DNA from 4 places in the Arthrobacter jiangjiafuii genome. Region 2 is predicted to be linked to each of the others. Evidence: riboswitches for the same ligand, from Rfam matches in the RefSeq annotation. Region 2 holds a riboswitch; each other region holds the start of a gene.
The links. Region 2 has a riboswitch for S-adenosylmethionine ahead of KKR91_RS08625 (cobalamin-independent methionine synthase II family protein). Riboswitches for the same ligand answer to the same signal wherever they lie in the genome.
Positions count from the first base shown of each region.

Region 1 (5,440 bases), 1.3 Mb from region 2:
CGCTCCGGCAGGTTCTCCTTGAGCGCCGCCACCAGTTCCGGAAAGTACCGGGTCATCGGCTTTTCGTTGCGGCTGCCAATCTCCAGCTCATCCCCGTCACGGAAAATGATGGACCGGAAACCGTCCCACTTCGGCTCGTAGGAGTAATCCCCCTCAGGCAGGGCACTTACGGCTTTGGCCAGCATCGGGGCCACGGGCGGATTTACCGGAAGCTTCATGCGCCCATTCTTACCCGACTTTCAGCCGAGGGGAATGCTGACGCCCAGCCCAGCCGCGAACGCAGTCAGCAGGTTCCGGCCCTGCGACCAGGCGCCCACGCCGCTTTCATCATTGATGTGGACCAGCGCCCCGGCGTCGATCAGCGGAACGTCCCAGGCACCTGCCAGCAGCCGGGCTCCCGGCAGCGTGCAGTACGGATCGTTCTCGCTGGCCACCAGCAGCCCTGGCACGGGCAGCGGTTCCAGCCTCGGGTCCCGGAACGAGCCTGCCAGCTCTGGGAAGGCGGGCTCGGCCGGGTCCGGCGGCGCAACCAGCAGCACGCCCCGGGCACCGTCCGGATTGCGCAGCAGCCACTCCGCGGAAGCCAGGCAGCCCAGGCTGTGGGCCACCAGGATGGTGTCGCCGTTCCGAGACCCGGCGGCGTCGTCGAGCGCGTCCATCCAGTTCTCCAGGTCGGGGTCCTCCCACGACGACGGCGAAATCCGGGACATCTCCGGCGCACCGGCCTGCCACAGGCTTTGCCAGTGGCCTTCGTTGGAACCGCCGATGCCGGGAACCATGGTCAGGTGCATGCGTGAACCTCGATTCTGGGAATATCCACTGGGAAACAGGCGCTGTGCCTGAACATGAAGAAGATCGGTTTCCTGTCCTTTGGACATTACCGGGACGTGCAGGGTTCCTTTGTACGAACCGCCCGCGACGCCCTGCTGCAGACCATTGACCTGGCCGAGGCGGCGGAGGAGCTGGGGATAGACGGCGCGTACCTGCGCGTCCACCACTTCGCCCCGCAGTTCGCCGCTCCGTTCCCGCTGCTCTCCGCCATGGCCGCACGGACCAGCCGGATTGAGCTGGGAACGGCCGTCATTGATATGCGGTATGAAAATCCGCTCTACATGGCGGAGGAAGCCGCGGCGGCGGACCTGATCAGCGGCGGCCGGCTGCAGCTCGGCCTCAGCCGCGGCTCACCCGAGCCGGCACTGCGCGGTTATGAGGCCTTCGGTTATGTTCCGTCCGACGGCAGCACCGACGCCGACGAGGCACGCAAGCACACCCTGGTCTTCCGTGCCGCGATTGCCGGCGCCGGGCTGGCCGCCGCAGACCCGGTGATGACCGGCAGTTCCGGTTCGCTGGCGATCGAACCGCAATCCCCTGGGCTGAGCGAGCGGATCTGGTGGGGTTCCGGAACCCGGGCCACCGCCAAATGGACCGGAGAGCAGGGCATGAACCTGATGAGCTCCACCCTGCTGACCGAAGACACCGGTGTTCCGTTCGACCAGCTGCAGGCCGAGCAGATCGAGCTGTACCGCGCCGCCTGGGCGGATGCCGGCCATGCCGGTACGCCGCGGGTCTCGGTCAGCCGCAGCGTGGTGCCCCTGGTATCCGACGACGACCGCCGGTATTTCGGACTGCGCGCCCAGGCAGATTCCCGGGACCAGGTGGGCCGGCTCGACGGCGGCCTGGCCCGCTTCGGCAAGAGCTACATCGGCGAACCCGATGTGATTGCCGACCAGCTGGCCGCCGACGCAGCGGTGCAGGCCGCCGATACGGTGCTGATCACGGTCCCCAACCAGCTGGGCGTGGACTACAACACCCAGCTGCTGGAGAACATCGTCAAGCTGGTCGCTCCGGCGGCGGGCTGGCGCTGAGGAAGGCGCCGTCGTCGGCTTCATGGCCAGGCCGACGACGGCGGTTCCCAGTGTCGGCGCCGTGCGCTAAGGTGGTCTCAGCTTCACGAGAGGTGGCCGTTGGCCGGATCTGATCCGGCCATAAAAGCTCCGACTGGCCTCACACCAACCCCATTGTTCGGCGGGTGGTTCGGATGACGAAGCGGCCTGCCGCCGCCCGGCGCAGGCAAGGACAACCTGAAAAGGAACACACTGTGAGCATTTCCAGTGACGCCCGCTGCATCAGCTACACGCCCGGCCACAACGTGCATCTCATCCACGGCAAGCGCTTGGCCGGCTTCGACGACTGGGTGGATGCCCAGGCCTATGCCGACGTTGAACTGGACCTGATCCAGCTGGTGGTGGACGGTGAGCAGCGCCTGATGTGGTTCCACGACATTCCCGCGCTGGCGTTGGCCCTGGCCGCATCCGGAGGGCAGGCGCAGTGGTGCGCGCGCTATTCCTCGCTGCTGGTTCCGGGCGGCTTCACCAGTGAAGCCAGACGCTCTTTTTTCTACTTGGCGACGCCGGAAAGGGTGCATCCGTGTAAGCGGATCAGCGCAAACGACTCCGAAGACGCCCGATCTCAGCTGGGCTAAGCCCCGCTGAGCGCAGGTACTGTTCCGCGTCAAAACCGTCCAGGGCACGGAGCAGTTCCTTCCGGCCCTCGGCCACCCGGTCTTCCAACTGTGCGGCGGTCAGCGGCTTCTCCCGTGGATTCGCCTGCGTTGCGTGGAAGGCGCTGATTCCGCGGACCGCCCGCTCATAGTCGTCCGCGATAGCGTCCGGTTCCGCGCCGGCCAGTTGCAGCAGCAGCATGGCGATCAGGCCGGTGCGGTCCCGGCCAGCCGAGCAATGGATCACCACGCCGCCGTCGTCGGCGTCCGCCACAGCGCGGGCGACGGCGGCAATCTTCTCCGGCCAGCGCCGCAGGTTCTCGCGGTAGAACTTGGGCGAATCCATGTACGGCCCGGTCAGCGCCGTGAAATCCGGGTCCGTCGCTTCCTGGGTGGGGCGGGTCAGGAATGTGAGGCCGACGACGGCGCCAGCCGGCACCTGCGGATCGGTGTCCCGCCGGCCCTGCTCCTCCGGGTTGCGCAGGTCGACGACGGTCCGCACGCCGGCGGCACGGGCCTGCGCCCAGCCGCGTTCGGTCAGCCACTCGGACCGGCCCATCCTGAACACCCGGCCCGGTGCCACGGTGCCGCCGCCTGCCAGCGGAATCCCGCCAAGATCACGGGCATTGCCGGCCCCGTCCCACTCCACGTCGGTGTTCACATCCATGTCTCCAGCGTGGTCCCTGTGGCTGCGCATTTCCCGGACTCTACGGGACGTGGCGGAAAATCTCTGGGTGATACTTGACCCTGACACTGTGGCAGACGGGAGAACTGAAGCATGTTATCCATCGGGGCGTTCGCGCAGATCGGCCAGGTTACCCATCGCATGCTTCGGCACTGGGATACCTCCGGGCTGCTCGTTCCCGCCCATGTTGATGAGTTCAGCGGCTACCGCTCCTATGACCCGTCCCAGCTCGAACGGCTGCATCGGATCGTTGCCCTCCGCCACCTCGGCTTCGGGCTCGAGGACATCGCCGCCATGCTTGAATCCGGTGTTGATGCACAGCGTCTTGCCCTGATGCTGCGGATCCGGCGTGCGGAGGTCGAGGACGAGCAGCGGACGGCAACCGTACGGCTCATCGATGTGGAACGAAGGCTCCACCTCATCGAAAAGGAAAAAGCCATGCCACAGATCGAAATCGTCCAGAAGTCGCTCCCCGCTCTCCGTCTGGTTGCTCTCAGCGCCGTAGTCTCGGAACAGCCCGAGGTTCCCGGCGTCGTCGGGCCATTGTTCGACAGCGTTGCCCGCGCGTTGAAATCCACCGGCGCACCGATGGACACCCCGGTAGCGCAGTATGAGATGGGCGAAGACGGGATGCGGATCGTCGCCGGCTATGCGTGCTCCGGGCAACTGCCCGACGGCGTGGAGGCCATCAACCTTCCGCCCGTTCCGACGGCGGTCTGCGGCGTCCATCTGGGCACCATGGAGCACATCGCCGAGAGTTGGCAGGCGGTCCACGCCGAGATCTTTGCCCGCGGCTTGGTTCCCTCGGGACCCTGCCGGGAGCTGTACGTCCGCGCTGTCTCTGATGACCAAGCAGACTGGGTCACCGAGCTGCAGCAGCCCGTCGCGCCGGCTTAGGCGCCCCTCCGGGCGGTAGGGCAGGGAATCCGGTTTACTTCCAGTCGAAGAAGCCCGTGCCGGTTTTGCGGCCGAGCTCGCCGCGGGCCACTTTGTCACGCAGGATCCGCGGCGGCTCGAACCGCGGGCCCAGCGTGGCGGCCAGGTATTCGGCAATGCCCAGCCGGACATCCAGGCCCACGATGTCAGTGGTCCGCAGCGGGCCGGTGGGGTGCTTGTAGCCCAGGACCATGGCGGCATCGATGTCCTCCGCCGAGGCCACGCCCTCCTCGACCATCCGCATGGCCTCCAGGGCAATGGCGACGCCCAGCCGGGAACTGGCAAAGCCGGGGGCATCGTTCACGACGACGGGTGTCTTGCCCAGGTCCTGGGTCCAGGTCCGGGCAGCCCCGGCGAGTTCTTCGGAAGTTTGCTTGCCCAGGACCACTTCGATCAGATCCGAGGCCGGCACCGGGTTGAAGAAGTGCAGGCCGCAGAAACGCTCCGGCCGTTGGAGTTTCTCCGCAAGTTCCGAGACCGAAAGCGAGGAAGTGTTCGAGGCCAGCCAGGCGTCCGGGGCCAGCTGCTCCTCCACAGCAACCAGTGCGGCAGCCTTGAGGGCAAAGTCCTCAGGAACGGCTTCGACCACGAGTCCGGCCGGGGCGAAATCGGCATAATCGGTGGAGACGCTCAGCCTGGACAGCAGAACCTCCAGCGGTTCCGTGACGGTTCCACGCTCCACGCTCTTGGCGAGGTTGGCGGCCACACGCTCGTAGGCGGCGGCAGCGGCGTCGTCGTCGCGCTCCACCACCACCACGGTGGCTCCGGCGGTGCAGAAGGCATGGGCGATTCCCGCGCCCATCCGGCCGCCGCCGAGGACTCCGACGTTGGAAGGAACTGTCATTTCTTTTTCCTCTCGAGGAAGGCGTCCATGCGGTCGAACTTGGCGGAGGATTCGAAGAGGATCCCCTGCGCCAGGGTGTCAATGACGGGGTGTGCTGCCGCGGGAGCGGCGAACACGGCCTTGGTGAGGCGCACGGCCAGCGGATCCTGGCGGCCGATCAGGTCCGCAAGGGCGTCAGCGGCGGCCAGCAGCTGTTCGGGTTCGACGATTTCGGTGACCAGGTGCACGGCCAGGGCTTCCTCACCGGTGAGGATGCGCCCGGCAAGCAGGATGTCCTTGGCCAGCGGCTCGCCCACCAGTTCCTTGAGCCGCCAGGTGGCGCCCGCGGCGGCCATGATGCCGAGCGAGGTTTCAGGGTTGCCGATTTTCAGCCGCGGAGTGCCGATGCGGAAGTCGGCGGCGAAGGCCAGCTCCGCTCCCCCGCCCAGGGCGTAGCCGTCCAGGGCGGCGATGACGGGCATCGGCAGCTGCGCGA
Region 1 covers NZ_CP076022.1:3,101,114-3,106,553, forward strand. Annotated here, with positions in the region: gene KKR91_RS14540 (ATP-dependent DNA ligase) at 1-218, opposite strand, end outside; gene KKR91_RS14545 (RBBP9/YdeN family alpha/beta hydrolase) at 240-791, opposite strand; gene KKR91_RS14550 (LLM class flavin-dependent oxidoreductase) at 846-1,865, shown strand; SAM riboswitch class IV at 1,947-2,083, shown strand; gene KKR91_RS14555 (hypothetical protein) at 2,099-2,482, shown strand; gene KKR91_RS14560 (tyrosine-protein phosphatase) at 2,439-3,197, opposite strand; gene KKR91_RS14565 (MerR family transcriptional regulator) at 3,279-4,082, shown strand; gene KKR91_RS14570 (3-hydroxyacyl-CoA dehydrogenase family protein) at 4,117-4,965, opposite strand; gene KKR91_RS14575 (enoyl-CoA hydratase/isomerase family protein) at 4,962-5,440, opposite strand, start outside.
Region 1: linked by a shared signal. The riboswitch ahead of KKR91_RS14555 (hypothetical protein) and the one ahead of KKR91_RS08625 (cobalamin-independent methionine synthase II family protein) in region 2 are both predicted to bind S-adenosylmethionine.

Region 2 (5,440 bases):
TGCCCGCCATGGGCAGCCCTGACGGGTGGGATGTGCTGGCAGGATTCATCATTGCTCCGCTCGCGGCGGGCTTTGCCCTGTTGGGCGTTGGCGTCTTCACCCGGGTTCACCATACGTTCCACCGGCTCGGCAACCCGGTGCTCTTCACGACGCTGGGCGGAGCGCTGCTTGGCCTGCTGGGTGTCATCGGCGGACCGCTGACCCTGTTCAAGGGAGCGGAGGAATCCGCCGCGCTGCTGGCGCAGCGCGGCAGCGAATCGGCCTGGACACTGGTGTTCCTCGCGGCGGTCAAGCTGGTTGCCCTGGTGATCGCCGCAGCGGCCGGCTTCCGCGGGGGCAGGATCTTCCCGGCCGTCTTTGTCGGCGTGGCTGCGGGGCTTGCCGCGGTGGCCTTCGTACCCTCCGTGCCGGTGAGCCTGGCCGTGTCGGCAGCCGTGCTCGGCGTAGTCCTCGCAGTGGCCCGCGACGGCTGGATGGCCCTGTTCATCGCGGTCCTTATTACGGGGGACGTGAGCGTAACGGCAGTACTCTGCCTGGCAGTACTGCCGGCCTGGCTGGTGGTCACCAATGCTCCGCACATGCTGGCAGCGCCCGACGGCGGCACCGCCTCTCGTCCTGCCTAGGCAGGGAATCTCCCTGTTCGATTGAAAAGCGTGCATTGTTGGGTACCCTTATGCGCAAATGCTTCCTGCGGTCCCCGCGCTGCGAGGCAGCTAGTGATGAAGCAGGGGCAGAGCCCAATCATCTTTGGATTGGGAAAGAGAAATGCCTGTGCAGCTCTATTGCACAGCCCCACTTCCGCTAAACTGTTTTGGGGGGTGGTCCAAAATACTATGAATGAGGAAAAAGCCCCGTGGCTCAGAAAAGACAAGTTCTCCTGATTGACGACCTAACCGGTGAAGACGCACAGGAAACTGTGAAGTTGGCGCTGGACGGCGCACAATACGAAATCGATCTGACGGCCGACCATGCCGCGGAACTCCGCGGGAGACTGGAACCGTATCTCTCCAATGCCAGGCGTTTGCGCGGCGGCTCAACCGGCCGTGCTGCGAAACGGGAAACGGTTCCCCGCAGCGGCGAGAGCCGGAAAATCCGTGAATGGGCGGTAGCCAATGGCTTCCAGCCCAGCGCACGGGGGCGGATCAGCCAGGAAATCCGCGAAGCGTACAGCTCCGCCCAAAAGTAATCCCCGCCCTTCTTTCCTGCCTGGCACAGCGGGAAGGATCCGGGCAACTGGTACCGGGCGCAGGGGGGCGCCTGACCACCGGTATGAGATCTTCCGGGTTTACTCTTACCCCGCCTGGCGGGGGCGTCTGCGCCAGATGCGCGTCTCCTGCCTCGCCATATTTCGACGCCCCGGCTTCATATTTCGTGCCGCTGGAGTTTTGCTGCCGACGGGCGCATGCTGGTTTTTCGTCCCGCAACTACCCATCCAGAGCAGCTGAGAGACCTGCCTCCGTGACGCTGCAGCTTCCCCCGGACATTCCTTCCGGAAAGGTGCTAATGGCAGGACCGATGGAAGGAATACACCATGACGTTCGACCAGATTTCCACCACCCATGCCGGTTCGCTGCCCCGGACACCGGAACTCATAAGCGCCAATGCAGCCCGGACCTTCGCCGACGATGGTTTTACCCTCGAACGCACCCCGGAGTTTGAACTGCTTCTGACCGACGCGGTAATTGACCTGGTGCAGCGCCAAAAGAGCCTCGGCATTACCATTCCCGGCGATGGGGAGTACGGCAAGGCCATGTCCAGCCCGGTGGACTACGGGGCATGGTGGACCTACAGCTTCCAACGCACGGCGGGCCTGGAGCTGACTGACTTTAATCCCATCACTACCGGACCCGTTCGCAGCGAAGCCGGGAATATCCGGCTGACCTCTTTTGCAGACCGCCGCGACTGGACCCGATTTGCAGCTGCCTATTCCGATCCGGAAAGCGGGATCCAACTGGGCCGCAATGCCACGGCCTTTCCCACGGCCACCGGACCCATCACTTACACCGGCCACGATGCCCTGGCTACAGACATCGCAAACCTCAAGGCCGGGCTGGCGGCTGCCGACCTGCCCACCGGCTTCATCACGGCGCTGTCCCCGGGATCGGCCAGCCGGATCGGCAACGACTATTACAAGAGCGAAGAGGAGTTCATTTACGCCTGGGCAGATGTCCTGCGTGAGGAATACAAGGCCATCACGGACGCAGGGCTGACGGTTCAGATCGATGACCCCTCGATCGCCGAGAACTGGGACCAGATCAATCCCGAACCCAGCGTCGAGGACTACCGGCGCTTCACGCAGATCCGGATCGACGCCCTGAACTACGCACTGCGGGGGATCCCGCAGGAGCAGGTCCGGTTCCATGTCTGCTGGGGATCCTGGCATGGTCCGCACACCACCGACATCGAGTTCGCCAATATCGTGGATCTCGTGCTGGGGATCAACGCCGGTTTCTACGCCTTCGAAGCCGGCAACGCGCGGCACGAGCACGAGTGGACGATCTGGCGGGACGTGGCGCTGCCGGAGGGGAAGGTCCTCGTTCCGGGCGTGGTGTCCCACGCGACCAATGTGGTGGAACATCCTGAACTTGTGGCCCAGCGGATAGAGCGCTTTGCCGGGCTTGTGGGCAGCGGGAATGTCATTGCCGGCACCGATTGCGGCCTGGGTGGACGGCTGCATCCGGACATCGCATTTGCCAAGCTGGAATCACTGGGCCGCGGCGCCGAGATCGCTGCCAGCCGTCTCTTCACCGGATCACGGCACTGAACTGACGTCCGCGCCGGTTCTCCGCAGCGATGCGGCCTCCGTCCTGATACCCCTTTGCCCGCACCCTTGACGGAGGCCGTCAGCGCCCGCATACTCGGTTACTAAACGATCATTTACCCAACGGAGCCGAGATGACTACCACCACGCAGCCCCTTCCCTTTACCTTTGATCCGGCCGCCGGGAACGACGTCGACAGCGACTTGTACCTGCTCGACAACCTCCTCGATGACCAGGCCAGGGACGTCCAGGCGCGGGTGCGGGCGTTTGTGGACAACGACCTGCTGCCGGTCATCAACGACTATTGGGAGCGGGCCGAGGTTCCCTACGAACTGATCCCCAAACTGGCCGCGCTGAACATCGCCGGCGGCACCATCCAGGGTTACGGCTGCCCCGGCCTGACCCGGCTGGCCGCATCCACCGCGGCAGCAGAACTCGCCCGCGGCGACGGTTCCATCAACACCTTCTTCGGCGTGCATTCCGGCCTGGCCATGGGCAGCATCGACATGCTCGGCAGCGAAGAGCAGAAGCAGCGGTGGCTGCCCGCCATGGCCCGGTTCGACAAAATCGGCGCCTTTGCCCTGACCGAACCCAGCCACGGCTCCGATTCCGTCTCGTTGGAAACCACCGCCCGCCGCGAAGGGGAGACCTACGTCCTCAACGGCAGCAAGCGCTGGATCGGAAACGCAAGCTTCGCCGACGTCGTCATCATCTTTGCCCGCGATGAAGCCGACGACTCGGTCAAGGGATTCGTGATGGAAAAGGATGCCAACGGCAACCACCCGGCCGGTTACAACGCCACGGTCATTACCGGGAAGATGGGCAAGCGTGCCGTGCTGCAGCCGAACATCGTGATCGAGGACCTGAGGATTCCCGCAGAAAACCGGCTGGAAAACTGCAGCTCCTTCAAGGACGTCAACAAGGTCCTGGCTGCCACGCGCGGAGGAGTCGCCTGGGAGGCGCTGGGGCACGCGGTGGCCGCGTACGAGATTGCGGTGGCGTACGCCAAGACACGCGTGCAGTTCGGCAAGGAGATCGGCCGGTTCCAGCTGGTGCAGAACAAGCTGGCCAACATGCTGGCCCAGCTCACCGCCATCAAGCTGACCTGCTTCCGGTTGAACCAGCTCGCGGACGAGGGTGCCATGACCAGTCCGATGGCGTCGATGGCGAAAATGTTTGCCGCCCGCCAGGGCCGTTGGATCTGCTCCGAGGCACGGGACATCATGGGCGGGAACGGCCTGCTCCTGGAGAACCATGTGGCCCGGCACCTCACTGATATGGAGGTTGTCTTCACCTACGAGGGCACCGATACGATGCAGTCGCTGATCCTTGGGCGGCACATCACCGGGTTCTCGGCGTTCGCCTAACCCACGGGGGAGGGGCCCGGCAACGCGGGAAGGGCTAGCGGACCCCGAGCAGGCGCAGCGCCATCTGGCTGTGGTGTTCTCCGATTTCCTCAGCGCTGAGCCGGCCGTTGCCGCGGTACCACCGGCCGACGTCAATACACATCGAGAGCAGGGTAACCACGGCCATGTTGGAGTCGGGCACATCGAAAACGCCCTGCTTCAGTCCGTCCTCCACAACCTGGCGGAACTCGTCCTCGACCTGGTGCCGCATCCTCAGGACATCTGCCCGGTGCTCATCGGAGAGGGCCGGCAGCTCGAAGTTCACCACATGGGACCGGGTGTGGTTGGCTGCCTGCCACTGGGCCAGGTTGCGCACCAGCGCCGTTATCTGCTCCACCGGTTCGTCGGCGGAGGCGGCGCTGCTGCGCACCAGTTCCAAGGTGCGCTCGTGGCCCACCTTCGAAATGCTGTACAACAGGTCTTCCTTGGACTTGTGGTGGACGTACACCGCACCGGGGGTGACACCGGCGCCCGTGGCGATGTCCCGCGTCGTCGTCCCGTGGAATCCCTTGGCCGCGAAGGCCGCGGTTGCAGAGTCCAACAGCCGTTGGGCGGTATCGGTCATAGGTTTGTGCTCCATCCGGGGTGCTGACTAAGCGATCAGTCAAAGCGTAACAGCGGCGGATAACACGGTATGCCGGTTACCTCACCCGCTGCGCCATCACCCGTCCGGTATGTTCGGCGGCAGGGTCCATGACCTCGGGCCACTGCGCCGTCATCATGAACAGCAGGCCACCGTCGTCGCCCCCTGCCGCGCAGGAAAAGCAGCCCTGTTCCAGCTCCACCGTGTCCAGCACCGTGCCGCCCTGGTCAACCCGGACACAACGTTCCCCGGGCACTTCGGCAAACCAGATCCCGCCGGTTCCGTCCCAGCAAATGCCGTCCGGCGCGCTGCCCGCCACCCCGGCCCAGAGCTGCCCGGGTTCCAGCCCGCCGTCGTCGCGCACCTGGAACGAGGTCAGGCGTCCGGCATTGGACTCCGCCACCACCAGGGTGCTGCCGTCCTCCGAGACGAGCATGCCGTTGGGGAAGGCCAGCCCGTCGGCCACCTTCTCGATGGTTCCGTCGGTGCGGATGACGGCGATAACACCGTTGTCCGCCGGTTCACCGGAGTAGTCGTAGCCGATGCCGTTCACATAGACGTTGCCCGAGGGATGGACGGCGATCTCATTCCACGGGAACTCGGAAATGCCGCGTAAATCCGCCACCGGAACCAAACCGGCGTTCGGCACCTCGAGCAGGACGGTGGCATCGGCTCCGGAGACCACGGTCA
Region 2 covers NZ_CP076022.1:1,817,963-1,823,402, forward strand. Annotated here, with positions in the region: gene KKR91_RS08615 (ion channel protein) at 1-623, shown strand, start outside; gene KKR91_RS08620 (histone-like nucleoid-structuring protein Lsr2) at 854-1,186, shown strand; SAM riboswitch class I at 1,426-1,522, shown strand; gene KKR91_RS08625 (cobalamin-independent methionine synthase II family protein) at 1,532-2,764, shown strand; gene KKR91_RS08630 (acyl-CoA dehydrogenase family protein) at 2,896-4,128, shown strand; gene KKR91_RS08635 (TetR/AcrR family transcriptional regulator) at 4,163-4,732, opposite strand; gene KKR91_RS08640 (SMP-30/gluconolactonase/LRE family protein) at 4,809-5,440, opposite strand, start outside.

Region 3 (5,440 bases), 250 kb from region 2:
CTGGACAGCGAAGCCGCAGCGCTGGCGGCGGTGCGCGCCGGCGAAGGGCTGATGCTCGCCGTCGCGCACGTGATCCGGCACGATCTGGCCTCCGGAGGCCTGGTCCAGCTGGGGTTTCCGGGCACTCCGGTGTCCGGCATGTGGTGGGCCAGCACGCTGCTTCCCGGCCGGGTCCCGGCGGCGGCGGATGCGCTGCTGCGCTTTGCCGGCAGCGCCGAGGCCACCGAGGCGATGATGGCGGCGGGCGGGCCGCGCGGGCTGGTGCGCCGCGGGACGCAGGTCCATGTGGCGCTGTGGAGCAGCCGGGTGTCAGGCAAAGGTTAAAGCGCGAATCCAGGAGGCACAGCATGGAACCGACCGCCGCCAGCGTCAGCGACTTCATCGACGGCGTGACCTCGCCGCCGCGGAAGCGCGATGCACACACCCTCGTCGACCTGATGAGCCGGATCACCGGAGAGCAGCCCGCCATGTGGGGGCCGACCATCGTTGGTTTCGGCAGCTACCACTACAAGTACGCCAGCGGCAGGGAGGGCGATGCCGTCGCGGCAGGCTTCTCGCCGCGCAAGGCAGCGACCACGGTGTACCTGCCCGACGGCGTGGGCGCCTACACCGCCCAACTCGCCCGGCTCGGCGCCCACACCACCGGCGCAGGCTGTCTTTACCTGAAAGACCTGAGCAAAATTGACCTCGGGGTACTTGAAGACATCATCACCGAGTCCTATCAGCGCGTAACCGCGGGAACCTTCGGGCAGCGCGCCGCTGATCCGGGTTCCTGAGCTACGGCCTACTCACGCACGGCGGCAACGGCTTCAATTTCGACAAGTTGGTGGTCGTAGCCCAGAACTGTCACACCCAACAGCGTGCTCGGCGCATCGTGGTCGCCGAAGGCATCCCGCACCACCTCCCACGCCGCGACCAGGTCCGCCTGGGACGTGGTGGCCACCAGCACCCGGGTGCTGATGACATCCGTCAGTGAAGCGCCCGCAGCGGCCAGCGCCGCCGCGAGGTTTGCCATGCACTGCGCGGCCTGGCCGGCGTAGTCGCCCACAGCCGCCGTCGAGCCGTCTGCTTCCAGCGGACAGGATCCGGCGAGAAAGATCAGCCGGCTGCCCGCGGGTGCCGTTGCGGCGTACGCATACTCCGCGGTGTCGGAGAGCTGCGCGGCACGGATCAGGGTCACGGCTGACGGACTGGTTTCATGCTGCACGGGGGCCTTTCGCAGGGGACGAGGATGCGCGGACGGGTGGGAACTGCAAGAAGACAAGCGAGCCGATCCTCCCACACGCGCAACAGCGTCCCTACCGCCACCGTGACGCAACATTTCGGCATGTGACCCGCTCCGACGCTCTCTTACGTCACGGAACGTCGTTTTTTGCGCCCTGCCCCGGCCCGCCTAGCCTGATACCAGCAATCAAGAGTTCCAGCCATCGGCCCTGGCCGGCTGGACAGCAACCCTCTCGCCGCAGCGGGGTGCTCCAGGTGAAGATTGGGCCGGCAGGACACCTCCTGGCGGCAAGTACGGCGCCAGACGCTGCCCGGAAGGCTGCGCTGCGTCCTGTCACAGGAGAACACCATCATCATGAACACCCGCAGGAGAATCCTCAGCATCACCGCAGTTCCGCTCCTCGCCCTGTCGATGGCTGCCTGCAGCTCGGCCGCCGGAGACGATGGCGAAGGCACGGTGAAGATCGGCGTCGTCGGCGCCAGCGACCCGTACTGGGCCACCTATACCGAGGCAGCGAAGGCAGAGGGGATCGACGTCGAAATCCTGGACTTCGCCGAGTACACCCAGCCCAATCCGGCGCTGACTGAAGGTGAACTGGACCTGAACCAGTTCCAGCACATCGTCTATCTCGCCCGCTACAACGTCTCCAGCGGAGAGGATCTGACCCCGGTCGGCTCCACCGCGATCTATCCGCTGGGCCTGTATTCCACTCAGTACGACTCCGTGGAGGACATTCCCGAGGGCGCCACGGTGGCCGTGCCGAACGACGAGAGCAACCTCGCCCGCGGCCTGCTGGTGCTGCAGTCCGCCGGCCTTCTCACCCTGGACGGCGGCGGCAGCCCGTTCTCCACGCTGGAGGACATTGACGAAGGCAAATCCAAGGTCAAGGTGACCACGCTGGAAGCCTCGCTCACGCCGACGTCGCTGCCCGACGTCGCGGCCGCCATCGTCAACAACGACTTCGTGGAAGACGCCGGACTGAAGGCCGCCGACGCGATCGCCCAGGACGACCCCTCCGATCCGGCGGCCATCCCATACGTGAATATCTTCGCCGCACGGGCCGGGGAGGAAACCAACGAGACGTACGTGAAGCTGGTGGAGATCTACCAGGACACACAGTCCGTTGAGGACGGTGTGCAGGAGGCCTCCGGAAACACGGCAGAGTTCCTCAAGGTTCCGGTCCAGGACCTGAAGACCTCGCTGGCGAAGGTCCAGAAGGACATCGAAGCGCTGGGCTAGGAGGAAACCGCCATGGCACTCATCTCGCTGCAGAACGTGTCTAAAACCTATCCGCCGGCCCGCAAGGGCGAACCCGCCGTGACCGCCCTGCGGGACATCAACCTGGAGATCGAGGCGGGGGAGATCTTCGGCATCATCGGCTATTCCGGCGCCGGCAAGAGCACCCTCGTCCGGCTGATCAACGCGCTGGAATCCAGTACCTCCGGAGACATCACCGTGGACGGGCGGCAGGTCTCCGGGGTGCCGGAGCGGAAACTTCGCACCCTGCGCCTGGACATCGGCATGATCTTCCAGCAGTTCAATCTCTTCAACTCCAAAACGGTCCGCAACAACATTGCGTACCCCCTGCGCGTGGCCGGCCGGAGCACTGCCGAGATCGCCGCCCGGGTGGAGGAGCTGCTGGACTTTGTCGGGCTCGCGGACAAGGCCGGCAGCTATCCCGAGCAGCTCTCCGGCGGGCAAAAGCAGCGCGTCGGCATCGCCCGGGCGCTGGCCGCGTCGCCGAAGATCCTGCTCGCGGACGAAGCCACATCAGCCCTGGATCCGGAAACCACCCATGAGGTGCTGGCCCTGCTGCGCCGGGTGAACCGGGAACTGGGGATCACCATAGTGGTGATCACGCACGAGATGGACGTCATCAAGAATCTGGCCACCCGGGTGGCGGTGATGGACGGCGGCCGGATCGTGGAACAGGGTGAGGTGTTCGAGGTCTTCTCGAACCCGCGCCAGGCCTCCTCACGGAAATTCGTCTCCACCGTGGTCCGTGGCGTCCCGTCACCGGATGAGCTGGATTCCCTGCGCCGGCGGCATCCCGGGCGGATCGTCACACTCTCCTTCCGTGACGGCGATTCCTCCCAGTCGGAGGTGTTCCTGGAACTGGCCCGTGCCGGAATCGGCTTTGAACTGGTCTACGGCGGCATCAACGACATCTCGGGCCGCGCATTCGGCCACCTAACCCTCGCCCTGACCGGGGAGGACGCCGCGATCGACGGCGCCCTCGCCGCCGTCGGGCACGGACTCAAAGTTGCGGAGCGTTTCTGAGATGGACGACCTGATACCCCTGACCCCGCAGCTGTGGGCCGCCGTCGCCGAAACCCTGTACATCGTGGGCCTGAGCCTGCTCTTCGGCGGGCTGGGCGGGCTGCTGATCGGGCTGGCCCTCTACACCACGCGCAAGGGCGCGTTACTGGCGAACCGGGCGGTGTTCGGCACCGTGAACGTGCTGGTGAACATTTTCCGGCCGATTCCGTTCATCATCTTCCTGGCCGCGGCGCAGCCGCTGGCCCGGTCGGTCACCGGCAGCGGAATCGGCAACAACGCCATCATCTTCACCCTGTCGCTGGCCGCTGCCTTTGGCATCAGCCGGATCGTGGAGCAGAACCTGCTGACCGTCCAGCCCGGTGTCATCGAGGCTGCCCGGTCGGTGGGGGCCGGACGACGGCGGATCATCGCCACGATCCTGATCCCGGAGGCGCTGGGCCCGCTGATCCTGGGCTACACGTACATCTTCGTGGCTCTGGTGGACATGTCGGCGGTGGCCGGCTACGTGGGCGGCGGCGGGCTGGGCAACTTCGCGATCCAGTACGGCTACCGGCAGTTCAACCCGGTGGTGACCTGGGCCGCCGTCGCCGTCATTATCGTGCTGGTCCAACTGGTGCAGTTCCTTGGAAACCAGGCGGCCCGGAAGGCGCTGCGGCGCTAGGCCCAGGAGGTGGTTGCGTGCGGGGCTACCCGATGCGGTAGTCGAGAATGAGGTAGCCGTTCGGTGAGATCACATTGTGGAGCGGGGTGAGGGGGACCGGCGGCAACCCGTCCAGGAGCCTTCGCCCCGTGCCCGCGACGGTCGGCGCCACCACGAGCCGGAGCTCGTCGGCCACGCCCGCGGCCAGCAGTGCCTGCGCGACCGAGATGCTGGCGTGCACGCCGATGTCGCCCCCGGGGAGGTCCTTCAGATCGCGCACGAAGTCGACCAGCTCTCCGTCGATGGCACGTGCGTTGGCCCAGCCGGAGCCGAGCGGGGTGGACGTCGCCACGTACTTCGGAACGGTGTTGATGAAGGAGGCGAAAGGCTCAATTTCGCTGCCCGGCCAGAACCCGGCCCATTCCTCGTAGCTGCGTCGGCCCAGGATCACGGCGTCCTGAGCTGCGATCCAATCGGCGTTGGCGGCGTCCACGGCGTCGTCCCATTCCGTGAAGAAGGGCTGCGGGTTTTCGGCGACACCGTCAAGGGACAGCAACTCACACACGACTACTTTTCTCGGGCTCATGACGCTTCACCCTCCGGTGTAGGCTGCGCCGCGGAGTTGTGGACCAGGGCAGCGGCGGCGGCGCCCGCCACGGCCATGCTAACGGAGGCGATCACCAGGGCCACACCGAATCCCGCAAGTTCTGCTTCATCCGGGGAAGTGCCCGCGGCTCCCGCAGCGGAGGCAGTCCGTACGGCAATACTGACGAGGATGGCGAGGCCGAGGGCCGCGCCGGCATGCGTCATCGTGGCTTGAATGCCCGAGCCAAGACCGGCGTCCTGCCCGCTGACGCCGGACAGCGCCGCCGTCGTCATGGTGGGCATGAGGATGCCCTGGCCGAGACCGACAGCCGCCATGCTGGGGAGCACCTGCGGGAAGTAGCCGGCATCCGGTGCCAGGAGCACGGCGGTCAGTCCCAGGCCCACGGCGGTGACGGCGCAGCCCGCCGTCAGGACCGCCCGCAGGCCCAGGCGGGGGATCATGGCCGAACCGAGGGCTAGCCCCGCACCGATCGCGATGCCGATTGGAAGGTAGGCGAGCCCCGCGACCAAGGGCGTGTAGTGAAGCGTGCCCTGCACATACAGGCTCAGGATGAACAGGAAGGATCCGAAGGCGGCCGCATTGACCAGTGTCACGGCGTTGGCGGTGAGCCGGGTCCGGTTGGCGAAAAAGGCCGGCGGGATCAGCGGGCGGCGGCTGCGGGACTCGATGAGGAACATCAACACCAGCA
Region 3 covers NZ_CP076022.1:1,570,072-1,575,511, forward strand. Annotated here, with positions in the region: gene KKR91_RS07370 (LysR family transcriptional regulator) at 1-324, shown strand, start outside; gene KKR91_RS07375 (DUF1801 domain-containing protein) at 348-776, shown strand; gene KKR91_RS07380 (RidA family protein) at 785-1,207, opposite strand; SAM riboswitch class IV at 1,410-1,525, shown strand; gene KKR91_RS07385 (MetQ/NlpA family ABC transporter substrate-binding protein) at 1,580-2,464, shown strand; gene KKR91_RS07390 (methionine ABC transporter ATP-binding protein) at 2,477-3,505, shown strand; gene KKR91_RS07395 (methionine ABC transporter permease) at 3,507-4,166, shown strand; gene KKR91_RS07400 (dihydrofolate reductase family protein) at 4,192-4,731, opposite strand; gene KKR91_RS07405 (MFS transporter) at 4,728-5,440, opposite strand, start outside.
Region 3: linked by a shared signal. The riboswitch ahead of KKR91_RS07385 (MetQ/NlpA family ABC transporter substrate-binding protein) and the one ahead of KKR91_RS08625 (cobalamin-independent methionine synthase II family protein) in region 2 are both predicted to bind S-adenosylmethionine.

Region 4 (5,440 bases), 360 kb from region 2:
GGCCAATGCCGCCAGGACGGCCTTCTCCGGCAGGCCGAAGGTAAAGGAGACCACGGGGATGCGTTCGCGCAGGACCAGGTCGAGTTTGGCCGCCCAGCCGTCGTCGTCCTCCGGGTCCGGGAAGCCCGGTTCCGCTCCGGCGCCGGCGGCCAGGACATCCCGGTAGGCCAGGGCTGCGGCCAGCTTCCCGGCCTGGTGTTCTTCGGATGTGGCGGCGTAGGTGTTGGCGGCATCCGGTACAAACAGGTTCACGCCGAAGGGTCCGCCGGTCAGGCTGCGGGTCCGGGCGGTTTGCTCAGCCACCGCGGCAGCGCTCTTATAACCGGCAGCCAGGAAGCCGAGCCCTCCCGCGTTGCTCACGGCAGCGGCAAGCTGCGGCGTGGATGCGCCGCCGGCCATGGGCGCCCCGATCACCGGAAGCCGCAGCGAGTGCAGGTTGAACATGGCGGCTAGAGGGTGACGGTGCCGTCGATGGAGGTCACGGTGGACCCGCCGATCCAGATCTTCCCGTCGCGCGTGAAGACGCGGACACGCCCGGAACGCCGCACGGCTGTGCCCTGCGTGACGACGTAGCGTTCGGGTGCGAGTGAGGCTCCGATCAGCCATTGGGCCAGGCCGGCGTTGAGGCTTCCCGTTACGGGATCTTCGGTGATGCCCAGGCCGGGCACGAAGGCACGGACCTCGAAGTCCGTTTCGGCGTCCTGCGGCTGGGCGCCGATAACGCCCACCCGCAGATTGCCCATGATCGTGGGGTCGGGTTTCAGCGCCAGCACGGCGTCGGCGTCGCGCAGCAGGAGTCCAAGCCACCCCGGACCGTTGTCGATCCAGTTGGAGGCAAGAATTTCGGTGCGGTCCAGGTTCAGGGCGCGCAGCGCCTGGTCCAGGACCTCGTCTTCCAGCGGTCCCGAGCGCAGCAGCGGCGGAGCGGCGAAGGCGGCGATTCCGGCATTGGCATGCAGCGTGACCAGCCCGATTCCGCATTCCTGGACGACGACGTCGGGGTAGCGGCGCTTGTTCCCGGCCTCCAGCCACGCGTGGCACGTTCCCAGAGTGGGATGCCCGGCAAACGGGATCTCTCCTCCGGGGGTGAAAATCCGAACCCTGTAGTCGGCTCCGTCCGTGGTCGGAGGCAGGACGAACGTCGTCTCCGAGAGATTGGTCCATCTCGCGAAGGATTCCATCTCTGCATCTGTCAGGCCCTCCGCTTCAAGCACCACCGCGAGGGGATTGCCCAAATACGGTTCGTTGCCGAAGACGTCCACCTGCTTAAACCACCGCTGTTTCATGCTGAAACTGTATCCCTTCGGCACCGGGAGTTTTATGAAGCCGAGTTTTACGAAGTGAGGCAGGGGTTTGCAAGTCCGCCTCCTGCACTTCTACGTTGGAAGCTGAATCAAGAGTTCCAGCCACAGGCCCTGGCCGGTTGGACGGCAACCCTCTCGCTGTAGCGGGGTGCTCCAGGTGACGATTCGGCCGTCCGGCGAAAATCCTCCGGCATGGCAAGTACCGCGTTTGTGCCGGGTTTTTTCTTCCGGCCGCGCTTTAGGGCAAAGGATCTTCCCCCTCATGACTCTTCGTACCGACCTGCAACCCGCTGCATTGCGCCGGGCCTTTTCACGGTTTCCCTCGGGAATTGCCGCCCTGTGCGCGGTGGTTGACGGCCAGCCGCAGGGAATTGTTGCCTCATCGTTCACGGTGGGGGTTTCCATGGACCCTCCGCTGGTCATGTTCGCTGTGCAGCAGACCTCCCGGACCTGGCCGGTGCTGCGGCGGGCCCAGCGCATCGGCGTGTCGGTCCTCGGCTCTGAGCACGAAGGAATCTGCAAGCAGATCGCGTCGAAATCCGGTGACCGGTTTGCCGGCCTGAACCTGCACACCGACGCCTCCGGGTCCCTCTTCATTGACCGCGCCGCGCTCTGGCTCGAGTGCTCGGTGGAAAACGAAGTTCCTGCCGGTGACCATCAGGTGGTGCTGCTGAGGGTTCACGGCCATGCCTCCCACGACGACGCCCATGATCCACTGGTCTTTCACGGTTCCGCGTTCCGCCGCCTGGGTGTCCCCGAATTCGCCTGACCGGCAGGAAATTGCCTGACGGGCACAGGCAATTGGGCGCTGCCGGAATTGTTTTCCAGGGGTTTACGGCATGCCCCCTCCGTTACCAATCCTTTACATCCGGCTGCCGTCCCACTATCGTTCTTCGGATTACTTCGGGAGGAAGTAGCGAAGATGACCAGAAACAGAAATGTCCACGGCCCATCAAATAAGGCAATGCCCGGCAAAGTGCCGGATATTTCGTTTACGCGGATGGCTCTGCTTCCCGCAGCGGCACTGGCCCTGGTGCTGGCAGGATGCACTGCACAGGAGGATCCCGAGGCGGCTGCCACCGAACCGGCCACGCCCCCAGCCACGGCGGAGAAGTCCGCCACGCCGTCCCCGTCCGCCGGCGCCTCCGGCCGGAACAGCGTCACGGTGGAGCTGCCGCCGGGCAGCACCACGCCTCCGCCCCCTAACGACCCCGCCATGCTGGCATTGTTCAGGGCGGAGGATCCCATCAGCCTGGAAAGTTACTTCCAGCAACAGCCCCAGGCCCAGGGGCGCCCCCTCGACGCGAGCCTCGTGCTGGAGGAGTCCGGCACCGGGAGAAGCACCTTCGATGTGCCCGCGTTGGAACCGGGAACCAGCTTCAGCGTTTTCCTCACCTGCAACCAGCCCGGGGACTACGATATCGAGGTTCTGGACGCTGATTCAGACCGGGTCACGGCCGGCGGCAGCAACAACTGCAATTGGCCGATCCTGACGTCTTTCGAGCACATTGTCACACCGGATGACATACCGACGTCCATTACGGTGGACGGCCCGGACGGGGATTACTGGCTTGTTGTCTACAATTTGCCGGTACCCACTACGGCACCGCCGCTCCCCCCTGCCGCACCTGCCGCGGGCTAAAAGAATCCGTCCGTACATTTCACCGAAAAGTGTACGGACCGTCAGACAGGCCGACCGTCACAAAGAAAAGTGCCCGGCCGCTGTATTCAGCGGCCGGGCACTTTCCTGTTTCGTGGTTCCCGAAAGGCCTAGGCGTCGTCCTTCTTGGCTTCGGGCTTCTTGGCCTCAGGCTTGAAGTCCACACCGGCTTCCTTGCGCTGCTGCGCAGTGATCGGAGCCGGAGCCGCGGTCAGCGGGTCGTAGCCGCCGCCGGACTTCGGGAAGGCAATGACGTCGCGGATGGACTCGGTGCCGGCCAGCAGGGCCACCACGCGGTCCCAGCCGAAGGCAATGCCGCCGTGGGGCGGTGCGCCGTACTTGAATCCCTCGAGCAGGAAGCCGAACTTCTCCTGCGCATCCTCCTGCGAGAGGCCCATGACCTTGAAGACGCGTTCCTGCACATCGCGCTGGTGGATACGGATGGATCCGCCGCCGATTTCATTGCCGTTGCAGACGATGTCGTACGCGTAGGCCACCGCCGACTCGGGGTCGGTATCGAAGGTGTCCATGAACTCGGGCTTGGGAGAGGTGAACGCGTGGTGCACGGCCGTCCAGGCGCCGCCGCCCACAGCCACATCACCGGCAGCTACGGCAGCCGACGCCGGTTCGAACATGGGTGCGTCAACAACCCAGACGAAGGCCCAGTCGTTGGGATCGATCAGGCCGGTGCGGTGGCCGATCTCCACACGGGCTGCGCCGAGCAGGGCACGCGAGGTGCTCTTGTCGCCGGCTGCGAAGAAGACGCAGTCGCCGGGCTTGGCGCCGACGGTCTCCGCCAGGTTCTCGCGCTCGAAGTCGGTGAGGTTCTTGGCCACGGGACCGGTCAGCGTGCCGTCTTCCTGGACCAGCACGTAGGCCAGGCCCTTGGCGCCGCGCTGCTTGGCCCATTCCTGCCAGGCATCCAGGGTGCGGCGGGGCTGTGACGCGCCGCCGGGCATCACCACGGCGCCGACGTACGGCGCCTGGAACACACGGAAGGTGGTGTCCTTGAAGAAGTCGGTCAGCTCGGTCAGCTCCAGGCCGAACCGCAGGTCCGGCTTGTCGGAACCGAAACGGGCCATGGCATCGGCGTAGGTCATGCGCTGGATCGGCGTGGGGATGTCGACGTCGATCAGCTTCCACAGTGCCTTCACCACTGACTCGCCGAGCGCAATGATGTCGTCTTCCTCGACAAAGCTTGCCTCGATGTCCAGCTGCGTGAACTCCGGCTGGCGGTCTGCGCGGAAGTCTTCATCACGGTAGCAGCGGGCGATCTGGTAGTACTTTTCGAAGCCACCCACCTGCAGAAGCTGCTTGAACAGCTGCGGGGACTGCGGCAGGGCATACCAGGAACCCGGAGCCAGGCGGGCCGGAACCACGAAGTCGCGGGCGCCTTCGGGAGTGGAGCGCGTCAGCGTGGGGGTTTCGATTTCGACGAAGCCCTCGTCGTGCAGCAGGTTGCGGGCAATCCGGTTGGCCTCGGAGCGCAGGCGCATGTTCCGTGCCGGAGCGGGACGGCGCAGGTCGAGGTAGCGGTGCTTCAGGCGGGCTTCCTCACCGACTTCAACGTGCTCGTCAATCTGGAACGGCAGCGGGTCGGAAGTGTTCAGCACCACCACCTTGTCGGCAATGACTTCCACTTCACCGGTGGCCAGCGACGGGTTCTCGTTGCCCTCGGGCCGCTTCTGCACGGTCCCGGTGATCTGCAGGACGTATTCGTTGCGCAGGCCGTGGAAGACGTCCTCTTCACGGACCACCACCTGCGCCACTCCGGAGGCGTCACGGAGGTCAAGGAAGGCAACGCCGCCGTGGTCCCGGCGTCGGGCCACCCAGCCAGCGAGAGTGACGGTCTGTCCAATATGCTCGGCCCTCAGGGAACCAAGGGCATGAGTGCGCAGCACAGCAGTCCTTTCAAGATTGCTTGCGGAAAACACTGTTCCCGCTCATTGTGAATACAAGATCTCTTCATGAGTTTACCGGTGTTCATATCCTTTCCCAGCCAACGTTGCCCGCTGCACACCCGCGGTGCAGCCGCAGCACAGCCTTGGAAGGGCCCGCGGCCCACTGATCGGAGGGACGCGTGTCCGGAAGCCTGGCAGGGAAACCTCCGCTGGGTGGCTTCGATGCCACGACGGTGGGAATCGGGTGCATGGTTGGCGGCGGGATTTTCGTGGTCCTGCCGCGGATCGCCGAGGCCGCGGGCTTCGCGGTGGCCGCATCCCTGGCCTTGGCCGCCCTGGTGGCCTACTGCTCCGCCGCGTCCACGTTCCTGCTCGGAGCCGGCCTGCGCAACACCGGCCGCGGGAACGAGGGGGGAACCACGCGTTCGGCGGCCAGGGTGCTGCTGGGACCGTATATGGGCTTTGTCACCGGTTGGACCCTGGTCTGCGCCCTTCTCGCCGCTGCCGCCGTCCTGGCCCTGGCATTCGGCCTGTACGTGGCGCCGGACTTCGCCCGGCCCGCTGCCGCCGGGGCA
Region 4 covers NZ_CP076022.1:2,178,874-2,184,313, forward strand. Annotated here, with positions in the region: gene KKR91_RS10250 (nitronate monooxygenase) at 1-444, opposite strand, end outside; gene KKR91_RS10255 (PhzF family phenazine biosynthesis protein) at 450-1,286, opposite strand; SAM riboswitch class IV at 1,392-1,512, shown strand; gene KKR91_RS10260 (flavin reductase family protein) at 1,567-2,073, shown strand; gene KKR91_RS10265 (hypothetical protein) at 2,305-2,946, shown strand; gene aspS (aspartate--tRNA ligase) at 3,075-4,865, opposite strand; gene KKR91_RS10275 (APC family permease) at 5,045-5,440, shown strand, end outside.
Region 4: linked by a shared signal. The riboswitch ahead of KKR91_RS10260 (flavin reductase family protein) and the one ahead of KKR91_RS08625 (cobalamin-independent methionine synthase II family protein) in region 2 are both predicted to bind S-adenosylmethionine.